4 regions of the Arthrobacter sp. GAS37 genome follow, and region 1 is predicted to be linked to each of the others. Evidence: riboswitches for the same ligand, from Rfam matches in the RefSeq annotation. Region 1 holds a riboswitch; each other region holds the start of a gene.
The links. A riboswitch is a leader RNA that binds a small molecule or an ion and turns the genes downstream of it on or off. The one in region 1 is predicted to bind thiamine pyrophosphate.
Positions count from the first base shown of each region.

Region 2: it holds a riboswitch for thiamine pyrophosphate, as region 1 does, so the genes downstream of both, thiD (bifunctional hydroxymethylpyrimidine kinase/phosphomethylpyrimidine kinase) here and thiO (glycine oxidase ThiO) in region 1, are expected to answer to the same signal.
Region 3: it holds a riboswitch for thiamine pyrophosphate, as region 1 does, so the genes downstream of both, ABH924_RS11555 (ECF transporter S component) here and thiO (glycine oxidase ThiO) in region 1, are expected to answer to the same signal.
Region 4: it holds a riboswitch for thiamine pyrophosphate, as region 1 does, so the genes downstream of both, thiC (phosphomethylpyrimidine synthase ThiC) here and thiO (glycine oxidase ThiO) in region 1, are expected to answer to the same signal.

Region 1 covers NZ_JBIYDB010000001.1:284,613-288,647, forward strand. Annotated here, with positions in the region: gene ABH924_RS01325 (thiazole synthase) at 1-410, opposite strand, end outside; gene thiS (sulfur carrier protein ThiS) at 414-650, opposite strand; gene thiO (glycine oxidase ThiO) at 647-1,957, opposite strand; TPP riboswitch at 1,948-2,068, opposite strand; gene thiE (thiamine phosphate synthase) at 2,095-2,784, shown strand; gene ABH924_RS01345 (RNB domain-containing ribonuclease) at 2,822-4,035, shown strand, end outside.
Region 2 covers NZ_JBIYDB010000038.1:27,797-31,831, forward strand. Annotated here, with positions in the region: gene ABH924_RS20600 (Rne/Rng family ribonuclease) at 1-1,402, shown strand, start outside; TPP riboswitch at 1,551-1,647, shown strand; gene thiD (bifunctional hydroxymethylpyrimidine kinase/phosphomethylpyrimidine kinase) at 1,639-3,159, shown strand; gene rplU (50S ribosomal protein L21) at 3,580-3,888, shown strand; gene rpmA (50S ribosomal protein L27) at 3,950-4,035, shown strand, end outside.
Region 3 covers NZ_JBIYDB010000011.1:92,618-96,652, forward strand. Annotated here, with positions in the region: gene ABH924_RS11550 (ABC transporter ATP-binding protein) at 1-1,287, opposite strand, end outside; gene ABH924_RS11555 (ECF transporter S component) at 1,287-1,916, opposite strand; TPP riboswitch at 1,990-2,126, opposite strand; gene ABH924_RS11560 (NUDIX hydrolase) at 2,275-3,066, shown strand; gene ABH924_RS11565 (DUF4235 domain-containing protein) at 3,118-3,378, shown strand; partial or broken gene mnhG (monovalent cation/H(+) antiporter subunit G) at 3,477-3,860, opposite strand; gene ABH924_RS11575 (monovalent cation/H+ antiporter complex subunit F) at 3,850-4,035, opposite strand, start outside.
Region 4 covers NZ_JBIYDB010000015.1:87,194-91,228, reverse strand. Annotated here, with positions in the region: gene ABH924_RS13765 (VOC family protein) at 1-396, opposite strand, end outside; gene ABH924_RS13760 (amidohydrolase family protein) at 475-1,569, opposite strand; TPP riboswitch at 1,663-1,770, shown strand; gene thiC (phosphomethylpyrimidine synthase ThiC) at 1,766-3,595, shown strand; gene ABH924_RS13750 (alpha/beta hydrolase) at 3,596-4,035, opposite strand, start outside.

The DNA of each region.
Region 1 (4,035 bases):
AAGCCGCGGTCCACCAGTTTCTCCGTCGCATCCACCAACTCCACGGCGTCAGGCAGCAGCGTCTGTTCGTCGGCGATGACCTCGAGCTTCACCCAATCCGTTTCCAACGCCTCACGGGCAAGCTCGGCTGTCATGACAGCGTCCTTGGCGGTAAAACAGCCGGCCGTGTTGGGCAGGACACGGATGCCATGGTCCACGAGCAACTGGAACAGCGAACCTGTTTCAGTCGGCGAGTACCTCCGCATGGCCACGGTGGTGAGTTCGGTGCCGGAGGCCAGTAAGGCTGCCCCCAGGCCGTCCAGGCTCGGGGCTCCGCCGGTCCCCATGATGAGGCGCGAGCCGAACTCAACACCGTCGATCACCAGGGCGTCGGTTCGGGTGGTTGCTGCTTGAGTGCTTGCTGCGGTCATGGTTCAGCCTCCCTGTACTGCGGTAACGATTTCGAGTTCGTCGCCCTCTGCGAGCGCGGTAGCAGCCCACTGGCTGCGCGGCACCACTTCGGAATTGCGTGCGACGGCGACGCCGATCTTGCGTCCGTCGGCCGCCTGGCCTCTGGAGTCCACAACCCTTCCGGTGATGTGGCTGACGAGGGTGGTCACGGACGCGTCGTCGCTCAACGTGTGGTCTGCGCCGTTCAATTTGATGTTCATGCGTGGTCCTTCGGAAGGGGATATGAGGTATCGGCCGATGGGCCGTCCGTTGAGGCCCGTGGTACTGAAAGCGGGCGGGAGAAGCGGTCCGGGCGGAATTTGTTCCACCGGGGATCGACGGCGCCATCCATGAGTCCGACGCAGATTTTCGCCGCTGCCGGGGTGAGGAGCACGCCGTGGCGGAAGAAGCCGCTGGCCACGATGAGGCCCGGCACGGTTCCTTCGCCTTCGCGACGTTCCACACGGCCCAACAGCGGTGCATTGTCCGGAGTGCCTGGACGCGCTCGGGCAGTTGCTTCCAGGAGTTCCAGTTCGGCCACAGCCGGAACCAGAACCTGGGCGTCGCGGAGCAATTGGTACACGCCGCCGGCCGACACCGGGTTGGCCGATCCCCCCGACGCCGACAAGCCGTCTTCACGTTGCGTCGCGCCGACCACCACGGTCCCGTCGTCGCGGGGCACGATGTAGACGGGCACTCCGCGCACCATTCCACGGACCGTGGCGGTGACCAGGGGTTGCAGGTGGTCCGGGACGCGCAGCCGCAGTATGTCGCCGTACACGGGACGCAACGGGAGCGACATTCCATCCGGCAGGCCGTTCAAGCGGGCGGCATCCAGTCCGTTGGCAACCACTGTTTCCGTGGCGAGCACTTCGATTCCTGAGTCCAGCACAGCCCCGACGACGCGCCCGTCCTCCCACAGGAGGCCCGCCGCGGTGTCCTGGACCGCAAAACCGCCTTCGGCCCCCGGAATCCAACTGGAATCGCCGGGCTGGTGGTCTGCCAGCGCGCCGAGAATCGCGGCCGAAAGCCGGCGCGGATCCACTTGGTGGTCGCCCGGGATGTCGAAGGCACAGGAAATCTGCGGGCTCAGCAGCGGCTCACGCTCCCGTGCCTCGCGCAACGGCACGGATTCCACCACCAGGCCGTTGGCCAGCTGGACATCCCTGAGATCGGCGAGCGCCCGGCGGTCCGCAGCGTCCGCGCCGACGGCGAGGGTCGGCGTCGTGCGGTAACCCGTGCTGCGTCCGGTGCTTGATCCGGTCACATTGCGTTCGAAGTCCGGCCACAACGCCGACGATTCGAGCATGAGCTCCAGGAGGTCCTCTTCCTGGTAGTGCAGTTCGCTGACGGGCGCCAACATGCCCGCCGCCGCGAAGGTGGCGCCGCTGGCCGGCGCGGGATCGATCAGGGCAACCGAGCGGCCGGACCTGCGGGCTTCCCACGCGATGCCGAGGCCAATGACACCGCCTCCGATCACCGCCACATCCGCGTGCAGGGGTCCGTGCTGGGTGTTTACTTCGTCCATGGGGTCCTTCCCTACGCCGGTACTAGCCGGATCAGGTCAAGCGGTCGGCGCTGAAGCCCTCTCAGCCGCGCGGCGATTGTGACTGCCGCCGCGGCTCCCGCGGTACCAGCCCAGTTTAGAGGAACTACTCTGTTTCCATGACCCAGCACCATGTCCACACCACCGCCCGCCTGTACCTCTGCACCGACGCCCGCAAGCAACAGGGTGATTTTGAGCAATTTGTCGATGCCGCATTCGAGGGCGGCGTGGACATCATCCAGCTGCGTGACAAGACAATTGAGGCGGCCGAGGAACTGGAGCTCCTGGAAATCCTGCAATCCGTGGCGCATCGTCACGGCCGTCTCTGGGCAGTCAACGACCGCGCGGACGTAGCATCCCTCTCCGGCGCACCGGTGTTCCATATCGGCCAAAAGGACATTCCGCTGCGCTCGGCCCGGAAACTGCTCCACGACCGCACTATCATCGGTCTCTCCACGCACACGCCGGAACAAATTGACGCAGCCATCGCCGCGTCACCCAGCCGCAGCGGACTGGACTACTTCTGCGTCGGGCCGGTCTGGGCCACCCCCACCAAGCCGGGACGCTCCGCCGTCGGGCTCGATCTGGTGAAGTACGCCGCCAACGCGGTGAAGCAGGCAGACGAAGAGACCGTCGGCGGTGTTGTGCTCCCCTGGTTTGCTATCGGCGGTATCGATCTCAGCAACGTGGAAGAGGTGGTGCAGGCCGGCGCAAGCCGTGTCGTTGTGGTGCGAGCCATTACCGAAGCACAGGATCCGACGGCGGCAGCCCAGGCCCTTCTGGCTGCCTTGGACGCAGCGGCGGCCTAGCGAGACGCCGGAAGATTTTGGAGTTACCCTGATTTTCGTGTCACATCAGCGGGTAGCCCCGAATGTCAGTGAAACGTCGAACCACCTCGCGGAAGCGCTGGCGGCGCTTCGGACTGAACTCGAGCTGCCCGCAGGTTATCCCATTGAAGCGCTGCGCGACGCTGAAGCCGCGGTTTCCGGACACACCCTGCCAGCGCAGGATCTCACGGACGTTCCGTTCATCACGATCGACCCGGCCTCTTCCATGGATCTCGACCAGGCCCTCTTCATCGACCGGTCCGGGGATGGTTACAGGGTTCTCTACGCCATCTCCGATGTGCCCTCCTTTGTGCCCCCGGGAGGAGCGCTCGACGCCGAGACCCGCCACCGCGGGCAAACGTACTATGCCCCGGATGGCCGCATACCGCTGCACCCCGAGATCATCAGCGAGCATGCCGGAAGCCTGCTGGCCGGCCAGACGTGCGGCGCGTTCGTGTGGGACTTCGAACTCGATGCCGAGGCGGAGTTCCGCACCGTCTCCGTCCGTCGGGCAAGCGTACGGAGCCGCGCCAAACTCAATTACAAGGGCGTGCAGGCGGAGATCGATTCCGGAACGGCTGATCCCGTCCTGGAGCTGCTCAAGGAGGTCGGGCTCAAGCGGGTGGAACTCGAACGCCGCCGCGGCGGAGCAAGCCTGAACATGCCTGAGCAGGAAATCGTCCAACTGCCCGACGGCGAGGGGTACAGGATCGTCGCAGCTCCCTCGCTGCCGGTGGAGGACTGGAACGCCCAGATTTCGCTCCTGACCGGGATGGCCGCCGCCCAGTTGATGCTCGACGGCAAAGTGGGGATCCTGCGCACCATGCCCGCCCCCGATGAGCGCTCGCTGCTCCATTTCAAACGGCAAACGGGGGCACTCGGCAAGCCCTGGACCGCGGGGACCAGCTACGGCGAGTACCTGCGGACCCTTGACGCGAAGGATCCCCGGCAACTCGCCATCCTCCATTCCGCGGGGCTGCTCTTCCGTGGTGCCGGCTACACGCCTTTCGACGGCGAGGTACCGGGCAGCGTCATGCAGTCAGCCATCGGGGCGCCGTATGCCCACACCACCGCGCCGCTGCGCCGACTTGTCGATCGTTTTGTGCTGGTCATCTGCGAAGCTCTGAGCAATGGAACAGAGATCCCTGCATGGGCCCGGGATGCTTTGCCGAGCCTGCCCGAGATCATGGCGTCTTCCGACCAGCTTGCCGCCAAAATGGAGCGCCTGGCCCT
Region 2 (4,035 bases), on a different contig from region 1:
CGTCTTCAACGAGGACTTCTCCAAGCTCATCGTCTCCGGCGATGAAGCCTGGGACACCATCGAGGCCTACGTCACCTATGTGGCGCCCGATCTGGTGGGACGCCTCGAAAAGTGGACCTCGGATCAGGACATTTTCTCGGCATGGCGCGTGGACGAACAGATCCACAAGGCATTGGAGCGCAAGGTCTTCCTGCCCTCCGGTGGTTCGCTCGTGATCGACCGCACCGAGGCCATGACGGTTGTTGACGTCAACACTGGGAAGTTCACCGGCAGCGGTGGCAACCTTGAGGAAACCGTCACCAAGAACAACCTTGAGGCTGCCGAGGAAGTGGTGCGCCAGCTTCGCTTGCGCGATATCGGCGGAATCATCGTCATCGACTTCATCGACATGGTCCTGGAATCCAACCGCGATCTCGTGTTGCGCCGCATGGTCGAGTGCCTCGGCCGGGACCGCACCAAGCACCAGGTCGCCGAAGTGACGTCGCTTGGATTGGTGCAGATGACCCGCAAGCGCATGGGCACCGGCCTGCTTGAGGTCTTCGGCGAGCAGTGCGAAACGTGCGCCGGTCGTGGAATCGTCACGCACGACGAGCCTGTGGAGCACCGTCGGGCCAACGTGGTGGCCGCTGAACACCACCACCCGCGGACGGAATCACAGCCGGCCGTCCGCCCGGAGCAGCGCAAGCGTCGCCGCGGCAGGGGGACAGGGCAGGGGACGGCCGAGCTTCCGATCACCCCTCCTGTTCCGGTCCATACAGTGGAATCCACTGATCCGAATCGCCAGGCGGCCACCCGCGCAGCCCTTGCCACCATCGCGGCTGCAGCCCACGCTGCCCACCTGCACGACGACGAGCTCCACCACGCGGCGGAATTGCTCGCCGACCGGCACGTAGCGGAAGCCACCCCGGTCCAGGCCCCGGCGGCCCCGGTCCAGGCTCCCGCCGCTGCTTCGAGTAGCGAGGAACGTTCGAAGCCTGTGCTGCGATTCGGCGGCGAGGAAGTTGCGTTGCCCTTCGTCCACCACGAAGAGGAGCCGGCGAGTGGTGCACCTGCCATGAGCCTGGATCTGTTGGCACAGGCATTCGCGGGCCTTGGAGAAGCTCCGGACACCGCGGCGACGGCAACAGAAGCCAAGGAAGCGCCCGCAGGTGCCCCCGCGGGCGTTGCAAGCAGAGAATCCGGGGAATCGGGTTCGCGTGGACGCCGAGGCCGCCGCAACCGTAGTGCCAGCCGGGCCCAGGGTTCCGCCAACGCCACCAACGTGGAGCACCACGAGGTTGCCGCGGCTGCCTCCGGTGGGGCCGCGCACGAGGCCAAGGCGACGGACGCGGCTCCCGCGAAGGCGACGGCGGCAGCGGAACCGATCATCCTCGGAGTCGGCGTGCCCAAGTCCGAACTCTAAGCGCAGTACCCTGTCCGAAGCCCCGGCCGTTTCCGCTCCTGTGGAAACCGCCGGGGCTTCGGCGTTGCCGGCCAATCCACCGGACCTCCCCACAGTGCGGTTGCAAAGGGGGATTTCAGCGGGCGAGGTGTGATCCGGGTTAAGCTAGGGGACTGACACGGGGTGCCGCGCACCAAGCCGGCTGAGACCAGACCCGTTGAACCTGTCCGGTTAGCACCGGCGAAGGGATGTCTCGCATGACAGTTTCGGCGCAATCAGCCGTCTACCCGCTCAAGGCCGTCCGGCGACCTATCCCGAGGGTCCTCAGCATTGCCGGCTCGGATCCTTCGGGTGGTGCCGGGATCCAGGCAGACCTGAAGAGCATCGCGGCCAACGGCGGCTATGGCATGGCCGTCATCACGGCGCTCACCGTGCAGAACACCCAGGGAGTCACTGCCGTCCACGTGCCTCCCGTGGAGTTCCTGCGCCAGCAGTTGGACGCCATTAGCGACGACGTCACGGTTGATGCCGTCAAGATCGGCATGCTCGGGGACGCGGCGGTCATCCACGAAGTCCGCCGCTGGCTCGGCGAGGCGCGTCCCGCCGTCGTCGTGCTGGATCCGGTGATGATCGCCACCAGCGGCGACCGGCTCCTGGCGGAGTCTGCTGAAACTGCCCTGCGGGAACTTCTGCCCCTCGCTGACTTGGTGACCCCCAACCTTCCTGAATTGGCCATGCTGCTTGGCGAACCTGAAGCCACTGACTGGGCATCGGCGTTGGAGCAAGGCAAACGCCTGGCTGCCGCCTGTGGGAACACCGTCCTGGTGAAGGGTGGCCATCTTCAGGGAGCCGGCTGCCCCGACGCCCTGGTCAACACCGGGGGAGTCCTGAGCCAGGACGTGGTGGAATTCGCCGGCCAACGCGTGGAGACCCGCAACAGCCATGGCACGGGGTGTTCCCTGTCGTCGGCGATGGCGACGGCCAAGGCGCGGCTCGGCGATTGGGAGTCCGCCTTGCGTGTGGTCAAGCCTTGGCTTCAGGAGGCGCTGTCCCAGTCCGAGGTGCTGGAAGTGGGGAAGGGCAACGGGCCGATCCATCATTTCCACGCGCTCCAGCACGCCCTTCAACCGGGCGATTTTGCCGTCCGGATGTGGGACGCCGCCCAAACGGAACTTGGGGCCATTTATGGCTTGGACTTCATCCAGGATTTGCAATCCGGTGGGCTCAGCGAAGCGCAATTCAGCTATTACCTGTCGCAGGATGCCATCTATCTCAACGGCTATTCCCGGGTCCTGGCGCGGGCAAGCGCCCTCGCCCCAAGCGAAACCGAACAGCTGTTCTGGGCCCGCGGCTCGCAGATGTGCCTTGAAGTCGAGTCCGAGCTGCATCGGAATTGGCTCAGCGGACGCCAGGTAAGCGGAGAGCTGGGCCCGGTCACCAAGGCCTACGTGGACCACTTGCTTGCGGCGTCGGCGTCGGGCAGCTATGCCGTCCTGCTGGCTGCCGTGCTGCCTTGCTACTGGTTGTACGCCGAGGTGGGACAGCAGCTCCACCATGGCTATATACAGGCGGGAGCGTCGGACGAGCACCCTTATGCGGACTGGCTGCGTACCTACGCAGACGAGGCGTTCGCCGAGGCCACGCGCAAGGCGATCGACATCACAGACGCCGCCGCGCAGGCCGCAACACCTGCGGAGCGTGCCGCCATGATGGAGGCGTTTGCCCAATCCTGCCGTTACGAAACGGCGTTCTTCGATGCTCCAAGGTTGCACGGCTGAACCCGGTTCCTGCCGGGGAAGGACAGGATGAAGCGCCCGTTCCGGCGGGCGCTGCAGCGTGTCGGACTGAGGATCCGAGCTTTTCCCGGCCGGCAGGGTAAGGTGGACGGGCACGGTACCGGGTGGCGCATAGCCAGTCTGTGGCAGTCATCACGTGGCAGCCCCCGGACCTGGCCTCATTTGCAGCCGAAGGCGAAACTAGCGTAATCTAGATCTTCGGTGCTTACGCCAACACTTGGGTTATGCCCCCAGAAACCGTTCATTTGGAACTGACCTTTCATTTGGAACTATTCGAGGGATGACTCATGGATTCCGTACCGGAGTCCACGGCGTTGAGGCACAGCGTGAACCAGGCCCGTTTTCGGATCGGGGTTCCGCACGCAAATTTAGTAATAAACGTCGAGAGAAGTGAGTGCCCAAGTGGTGTACGCGATTGTCCGCGCAGGCGGCCGCCAAGAAAAGGTTTCCGTTGGAGACTACGTAACCCTGAACCGCGTCCCCGGTGGAGCCGGCAGCACCCTTGAGCTGCCCGCACTGCTCCTGGTGGACGGTGACAAGGTCACCTCCGCTGCTGCGGATCTGGCCAAGGTCAAGGTTACGGCTGAGATCCTCGAAGACCTCCGTGGTCCGAAGATCGTCATCCAGAAGTTCAAGAACAAGACCGGCTACAAGAAGCGCCAGGGTCACCGTCAAGAACTGACCAAGATCAAGATCACCGGTATCAAGTAACCACTGGTTGCTGTTCAGGTTTTCAACAGATTCCCCAGAATTTTAAAGGCAGGCATTTCAAATGGCACATAAAAAAGGCGCGAGCTCCACTCGCAACGGTCGTGACTCCAACGCCCAGTACCTCGGCGTAAAGCGCTTCGGTGGCCA
Region 3 (4,035 bases), on a different contig from region 1:
CTCCTCGCCATGGCCAAGGTGCTTGGGGCCGAACATGAGCTCGTCGAGCACGCGGCCGGTGACGAACTGGTGCTCGGGCTCTTGGAACACGGTCCCGATCCGGGAGATCAGCTGCTGGGCCTTCCACTTGAAAGGGTCGGTGCCGGCGCCTTCACTGAGCCCGACGGCGGCAGTCACTGTGCCGGACACCGGCGCCAACAAGCCCGCGAGGGTCAAAGCGAAGGTCGATTTTCCGGCACCGTTGGGGCCGGTGATGGTCAGCGCCTGCCCGGCGAGCACCTCGGCGTCGAGTCCGGCCTGCACAGGAAGGGGCAGGATGGTTTTGAACCCCCGGCGCCGCGGCCTTTCGCGGGACACCGCGAGCTCCTGGGTAGCGAGCAGCAGCTCTCCCCCACTCCTCGCCCCGGAGCCGGCTGCTGTTCCGGAGCCGGCGGCCGTGCCCGAACGTGGCCGGGTGGCCGGCACGTACCCGGGCACCCAGACGCCCGCAGCAGTGAGCATGTCCCTTGCTTGAGCCAGAACGGTGTCCGGATCGCCGTCCAGAAGCACCCCTGGCGTCGACCCTCCCGTGGAGGAGGATCTGCCCGGCTGGAGGACCACGATCCGGTCCACAAGGTCTTTCCAGACCGAGACCCGATGCTCCACCACCACCAAGGTGGCGCCGGTCTTGTCCAGGCAGCGGCCCACGGCATCGCGGACCTCGAGCACGCCAGCCGGGTCCAGGTTGGCGGTCGGCTCGTCCAGGAGGATCAAGCCAGGCCGCATGGCCAGGATGCCGGCGAGCGCAAGGCGCTGTTTCTGCCCGCCCGAGAGCGCCGACGTCGGGTGGTCGAGCGCAAAGTCGCCGCTGGCACTGTTCCGCAGCCCGACGTCGTCGAGCGCTTCATGGACGCGTTTCCAAATCTCTTCCCGCGGCACGCAAAGGTTCTCGGCGCCGAAAGCGACGTCGTCGCCCAGCCGGGAAAGCACCACCTGGGTTTCGGGGTCCTGCTGCATGAGTCCGGCACGGCCCCGCTGGGCCTTCGGCGAAACACCGTCCACCAGCAACGAGCCGGTCTCGTCGGCGTCGTCACCGTCCTCGCCCAGAACGCCCGCCAGGGCATGCAGGAGCGTCGACTTGCCCGCGCCCGAGGGGCCAAGCAGGAGCACACGCCCGCCTGGACGGATGTCCAGGTCCAGGGCGTGGATGGCCTGCGTGGTGCGGCCAGCGTGCCGCCAGCCCCACCCTTGCGCGGAAATGGCGGCGGGTCGCACCACAGCAGGGGTGCCGGAATCAGGACTTGGCATCAGGAAAAGACGGGCTCCGAGGCGGCCTTGCGGGACGCGAACGCGCTCAGGACACCGGTCTTGGCCAGGCCGCGGGTCGCGATCCAGGCCAGGGCACCGGCGATGACGGCACCAGAGATCGTGCAGAACACGATGTACGCGAGCTTGTCGCCGACCTCGTAGGCGATGTTCCAGCCCCACGGCAGGAAGGAATCGTTCAACCCGCAGAACAGGCCCGCGCCGGCACCGGCCAGCAGGGACACCGGCAGGTTGAACTTCTTGTACATGAAGGCCAGGAAAATGAGTTCCGCGCCGAGGCCCTGGAGCAGGCCCGAGATCAGGACCGTGGTGCCGTACTGGTTACCCATGATGAGCTCGCTGGTGGCGGCCACCATTTCGCAGAAAATTGCCGCACCGGGCTTGCGGACAACGAGCATGCCCAGCACTGCCGGAATCATCCAACCGCCAGCGATCAGGCCGCCCAGCGGAGGGTAGCCGGCGGTGACGGGCGTGACAACCAGAGCCATCTGGTCCCATGCCCAGAAGATCACGCCACCGGCGATGGAGATCAGTGCGGCCACGACGATGTCCACGACGCGCCAGTTGTAACCAGGCTTGGTGAGGCCCGGCCTTGCAGAAATACCAGTCATTTTGTCCTCCTGAAGAACAGGAGGGGAAAGTGTTCCGGTTGCCTGCGAGCGGCTTCCGCCGCGCCGGTCCGGGCACTATGAGAACTCGACTCCCTTGCGCCGGTACTAGCCGGATCAGGTTCGAGGGTCTGCGGCTGTCCGCACTCTCAGCGCCCGTCCTCCGTGCCGCATTGCTGCGAGCCCGACGGCGGCGCTCCCCTGTCGTTATCAATCCACCCTTTTGGGCGTGGTTCAGTTTACACCTTGGCGGGGTTGCGGGCGCTGTGCCAAAACGCGTAACGACGGATTCTGCTGGATCATTCGCCGGGTGAGCACAGGCAGGCCCGGAATGGCGCGGGCGCGTACAGAAACTGGGAGAATGATCCAGCAGAATGTGACGCAGCAAGCGGGCAAAGGAGCAGTCTTGGCAGGCATTGTCGAAGCGAACAGCACCACGGTGGCCGAACCTAGGCTCGCCGCAAGCGTGATCCTCGTCCGCGAGGCCCCCGTTCACACGATTCAGTCAGGCCCGGAGGTTCCCGCGGATGCCGGGCGCGGCCTGGAAGTTTTCGTTCAGCACCGGGTAAGCACGATGGATTTCGCCGCGGGCATGGTTGTCTTTCCGGGCGGACGGGTGGATCACGTGGACAGCTCCGGCTGGGACTTCGCGGACGACGTCGTCGAGCGGCACGCCGCCGCATGGCACCGGAGCAGCATCGCCGTCGAGCCCACTTCCGCCGGGTTCAACGCCGGCCGGGTACTGGCGGCCGCGCAGCGCGAGGTGTTCGAAGAGGCCGGGCTGAAGCTCGACGCCGCCACCCTCCGCCCGTGGGCCAACTGGGTCACACCGGCAGACCAGCCCAAGCGCTTCGACACATACTTCTACCTTGCCTGCCCGCTTTCCGGTGCCGAACCAAAGCACCAAACCACGGAAGCGTCATCGTCCTTGTGGATGCCGGTCCGCGGAATCCTGGATGCCGAAGCCGCCGGAACCCTCAAGCTCATGCCGCCCACGCTGGCGCTGCTGGATGAGCTACTCGCCCTCGGCACGGTGGAAGCGATCCTGGCCGAGGACCGTGACATCGTGCCCGTCCGTCCAAAGCCCGGAGCCTTGGAGGAGTTCTTCCGGCTGAGGCGCCAACCGCCATCCGTTGCTCCGGAACAGCCCTGAAGTGGGGTTAGGCTGGGGACGGTCCTGTTTCCTCCCGCAAGGAGTCCCGGAATGAACCTCCTCATCAAACTGCTCGGCACTGGCGTGAGCATCGGCGCAGGCTTTGTCGGCACCAAGCTCGTCAATGCGTTGTGGGAAAAGTCCACCGGCAAGAAGCCTCCCAAGGGTCACGATGACATGGAGGCAAGCCTGCGCTCGGCACTGACCTTCGCCCTGATTTCGGCGACTGTCAGCGCTGTCATCCAGGTTTTCGCAAGCCGCAGTACCCAGCGCGCCATCTCGCGCTTCTCGAAGACGCAGGACATCGTCTAGGCTGACGGCCCGCCGTTGGCGCCCGCGCCCCCGCCGTTCGCGCCCCCGCCGTTGCGGCCGTTCCCGGTGTGGGGCATTGCCGAGTCCGCTTCTTGAGCTTTCTCCGCCGCCCGCTGACCGGCAGCCCGCAGCACCACGGCCTCGAGTTCGTCGGTGCTGAGCAACTCAGGGTGGAGGTGCTTGGTCCGGTAGCCTGCGCGGCCCACCATGTGTGCGGACACGGGCACGGTCAGCAGTTGGAAGATCCATGCGACAGCCAGGATCGGCCATACCCACCATTCGCGCATCTGCAGCCCGATGGCCGCCAAGACAAGGAACAGCCCCAGCACTTGCGGCTTGGTAGCTGCGTGCATGCGGCTCATGAGGTCCGGGAAACGCAACAGGCCGATTGCGGCGCCCAATGACATCAGCGCACCAACAATCAGCAGTACCGAGGTGACGGCATCGATGACGGCATCAACTCCCGTGGCATTAGGAGTCATTGACTTGTCCTCTCCGATCGGCCACGAAGCGGGCCACCGTCACCGAGCCAACGAACCCGATCAGCGTCAGTGCGACGAGCAGCACGAGGTTGTTGAGGTGTCTGTTGACGGCCATGTCGATGGCCAGCGCGGCGCCCAGTATGGCGAGCAGCACATCTGAGGCGAGCACGCGGTC
Region 4 (4,035 bases), on a different contig from region 1:
GTCGTAGTAGAGCTCGATGCCGTTGCCCTCAGGGTCGGTGAAGTAGAAGGCCTCGCTGACCAGGTGGTCCGCGCTGCCGACGAAGGCGTGGGGTTCGTACTGCGCGGCCGAGGCAACAGTCGCGGCGAGCGAGGATTGGTCTTCGAAGAGCAAGGCCGTGTGGAAGAGTCCAGCCTCTCCGCGACCCGGGATCTGGAGCCCGGAGGCCGGCGCGAGGTGCACCAACGGCTTGCCGAGCCTGCCGAAGTAGAGTCCGCCGTCCTGTTCGGCGACGACCTCCAGCCCCAGGGCCCGCTGGTAGTAGTCGACCATGAGCTTCATGTCCCCCACTTTGAGCATGACCGTACCCATGGTGAGTTCGGCAGGAAGGAGATCCTGGCTGGATGTGATGGTCATGTGAAACTCCCGGCTTTTTGTGGCGCCGCCCTTCGGCAACCTCTATCTATCTAAATTACTTGAAGCTTCAATTTATTCCTAATGCCCGGCGCTTCCTGAAATATGTCCCCTCAGCACGGTGCATTGCGGATTCAGCACCACCTCAAGTGACGCACGGGGATCGTTTGCGTAGAGCACGACGTCGGCACTGGCACCTTCGCTGATGCCGTCGGCACCCAGCCACTCGCGTGCGGACCAGCAGGCGGCGTCGAGGGCGGCGGCCGCCGGAATGCCCGCGCGGTGCAGTTCCAGGATTTCCTCGCCGATCCGGCCGTGCTTGATGACGCTGCCGGCGTCGGTCCCGGCGTACACCCGCACCCCGGCGTCGAATGCCTCGGCGACGCGTTCATGCCTGCGCTCCCACAATCTGGTCATGTGCGCGGCGTAAGGCGGGAACTTCGCTTCCGCCTGCTTCGCGATGTCCGGAAAAGTCGCAATGTTGATGAGCGTGGGGACGATCGGCACACCCTGTTCCAGCAGCCTGGGGATATGGTGCGGCAACAGACCGGTGGCGTGCTCGATGCAGTCGATGCCGGCGTCGAGCATGTCGTCGATAGTCCCTTCGGCGAAGCAATGAGCAGTCACCCTGGCTCCCTCCTCGTGTGCCGCGGTGACCGCGTCCTTGACGATGGCGGCCGGAAAGGACGGGCCAAGATCCCCTGCCGAGCGGTCGATCCAGTCCCCTACGATCTTGACCCAGCCGTCTCCGGACCGTGCCTGCTTGCGCACGGCCTCCACGAGATCCTCGGGCTCGACTTCTTCGGCCAGTCCGGGGATGTACCGGCGTTGCCTAGCGATGTGCCTGCCCGCGCGGATGATCCTCGGCATGTCCGTCCGGCGCTGCAGCCAGCGCGTGTCGCTTGCGGATCCTGCGTCGCGGATCAAGAGGGTCCCGGCGTTCCGGTCCGCCGTTGCCTGCAGTCGGGCAGTCTCGTCGTCCACCGCTCCGCCCCTCCCCAAACCAACATGACAGTGCGCGTCGACAAGGCCGGGCAGCACCCATCCGTCCAGGACGACGTCCGGCGCGGCAGCAGGCCGCAGAAAGGTCAGCCGTCCGTCGACCGACCAGAGGCCGCGCCGTTCCTCTTCCGGCCCGGTGAGGACGGCGCCGCTGAACTCGATGATTTCCGCCATGATTCCACCCTAGTTCCCGGGGCCGTTGCCGGCCCGGTCACATCTGTCCTCGGTCACATCTCTCCCAAGCACCCACAGCTGTGGTAGCTTCGTCTACGACCACACGGGGGCCCTTGCAAGGGCTGAGATCGGGCTGACGCAGCCTGCGACCGTTGAACCTGTCCGGGTAATGCCGGCGAAGGAAGTGAGTAATCCTTTGAGCACCAAAGAAACACAGCTGAGCCCTACCCAAAACGGATCGGCGCAAGAGGTGACACATTCCCTCAAGTCCCATTCCCTCGCGTTCCTGGAAGATGCAGAGACGGGAATCCGGGTTCCAGTGACTGAAATCGCCTTGGAACCGTCCCCAAACGGCGAGGCCAACGCGCCTTTCCAGGTGTACCGCACCGCGGGGCCCGGCAGTGACCCTGTGATTGGCCTGGAGCCGTTCCGGAGCGAGTGGATCGAAGCCCGCGGCGATACCGAGGCATACAGCGGCCGCGAACGGAACCTGCTGGACGACGGCAAGTCGGCCGTGCGCCGCGGCGCCGCCTCCGCAGAGTGGAAGGGCGCACAGCCGGTGCCCCGCCGCGCCGTCGAAGGCAAGACCGTGACACAGATGCACTATGCCAAGCAGGGCATCGTGACGCCCGAAATGCGGTTCGTGGCACTTCGCGAGAACTGCGATGTCGAACTTGTCCGCAGCGAAGTCGCCGCCGGCCGTGCCATCATTCCCAACAACATCAACCACCCCGAATCCGAACCGATGATCATCGGCAAGGCCTTCCTCGTGAAGATCAACGCCAACATCGGCAACTCGGCCGTCACCAGTTCCATCGCCGAAGAAGTGGACAAGCTGCAGTGGGCCACGCAATGGGGCGCGGACACGGTCATGGACCTGTCCACGGGCGACGACATCCACACCACCCGCGAATGGATCATCCGCAACTCGCCCGTCCCGATCGGCACCGTGCCCATCTACCAGGCCCTCGAGAAGGTCAACGGCGAAGCCAACAAGCTCACCTGGGAAATCTTCCGCGACACCGTCATTGAACAGTGCGAGCAGGGCGTGGACTACATGACCATCCACGCCGGCGTGTTGCTGCGGTACGTGCCGCTCACCGCGAACCGCGTGACGGGCATCGTTTCCCGTGGCGGCTCCATCATGGCCGGCTGGTGCCTGGCGCACCATGAGGAAAACTTCCTCTACACCCACTTCGACGAACTCTGCGAAATCTTCGCCAAGTACGACGTCGCGTTCTCGCTCGGCGACGGCTTGCGCCCGGGAGCGACGGCGGACGCCAACGACGCCGCACAGTTCGCCGAGCTCGACACGCTCGCGGAGCTCACGAAGCGGGCGTGGAAGTACGACGTGCAGGTCATGGTGGAGGGCCCCGGGCACATCCCGTTCCACCTCGTCCGCGAGAACGTCGAGCGGCAGCAGGAACTGTGCGACGGCGCACCGTTCTACACCTTGGGCCCCCTCGTCACCGACGTTGCTCCGGGCTACGACCACATCACCTCGGCCATCGGCGCCACGGAGATCGCACGCTACGGAACCGCGATGCTCTGCTACGTCACCCCGAAGGAACACCTGGGCCTGCCAAACAAGGACGACGTCAAGACCGGCGTGATCACGTACAAAATCGCCGCCCACGCCGCGGACCTTGCCAAGGGACACCCCGGCGCCCACGAACGCGACGATGCCCTGTCCAAGGCCCGCTTCGAGTTCCGCTGGCGTGACCAGTTCGCACTGTCGTTGGATCCGGTCACGGCCGAAGCGTTCCACGATGAGACGCTCCCGGCAGAACCAGCCAAGACGGCGCATTTCTGCTCTATGTGCGGACCGAAATTCTGCTCCATGCGGATCAGCCAGGACATCCGCGACGAATACGGCTCCGCGGATTCCCAAGCGGCCATCGCCGAAATGTACAGCGGGATGCGCGAAAAGAGCGAGGAGTTCCTCGCATCCGGGGGCAAGGTCTACCTGCCCGAGCTCGAGGTTCCCGCACGAAAACGTGAGGCGAAGTCAGGAAGCCTGAACTAATCAGGAAGCCTGGACTGATCCGGCACGGCTGACATCCGCAATGAAGGACCGGATCATCCGGTCTCCTTCAACTGAGTCATGAGGCCGGTGTCCTCCAGCCGCAACGCGGTGGAGGGCACCGGTTTCCTGCAAATAGCCCGCGATTTCTTCGTACAGGGGTTCCCAACCACCGGTCAGGACAAGCGTGGGGACTCCCGGCACAATATGCAGGGGTGCTTCCCATGGCGGAGCCTGGAGCCGCAGGCGTCGAGCGGTGCGCCGGGCCTCCGGGGTACTGAGGACGGCCGCCTCGGAAGAAAACGCCCTGCGGACGAATTCGCGTTGGTAATCGTCATCGCTGAGTTCGTGGCGGATCCGGAACAACGGCTCCATGAGTGCCCGGTAAGCCGCGGTGGCGGGCAACTCGGCCGTCAATGAAAGACAAGCCGGTTCCACCAACA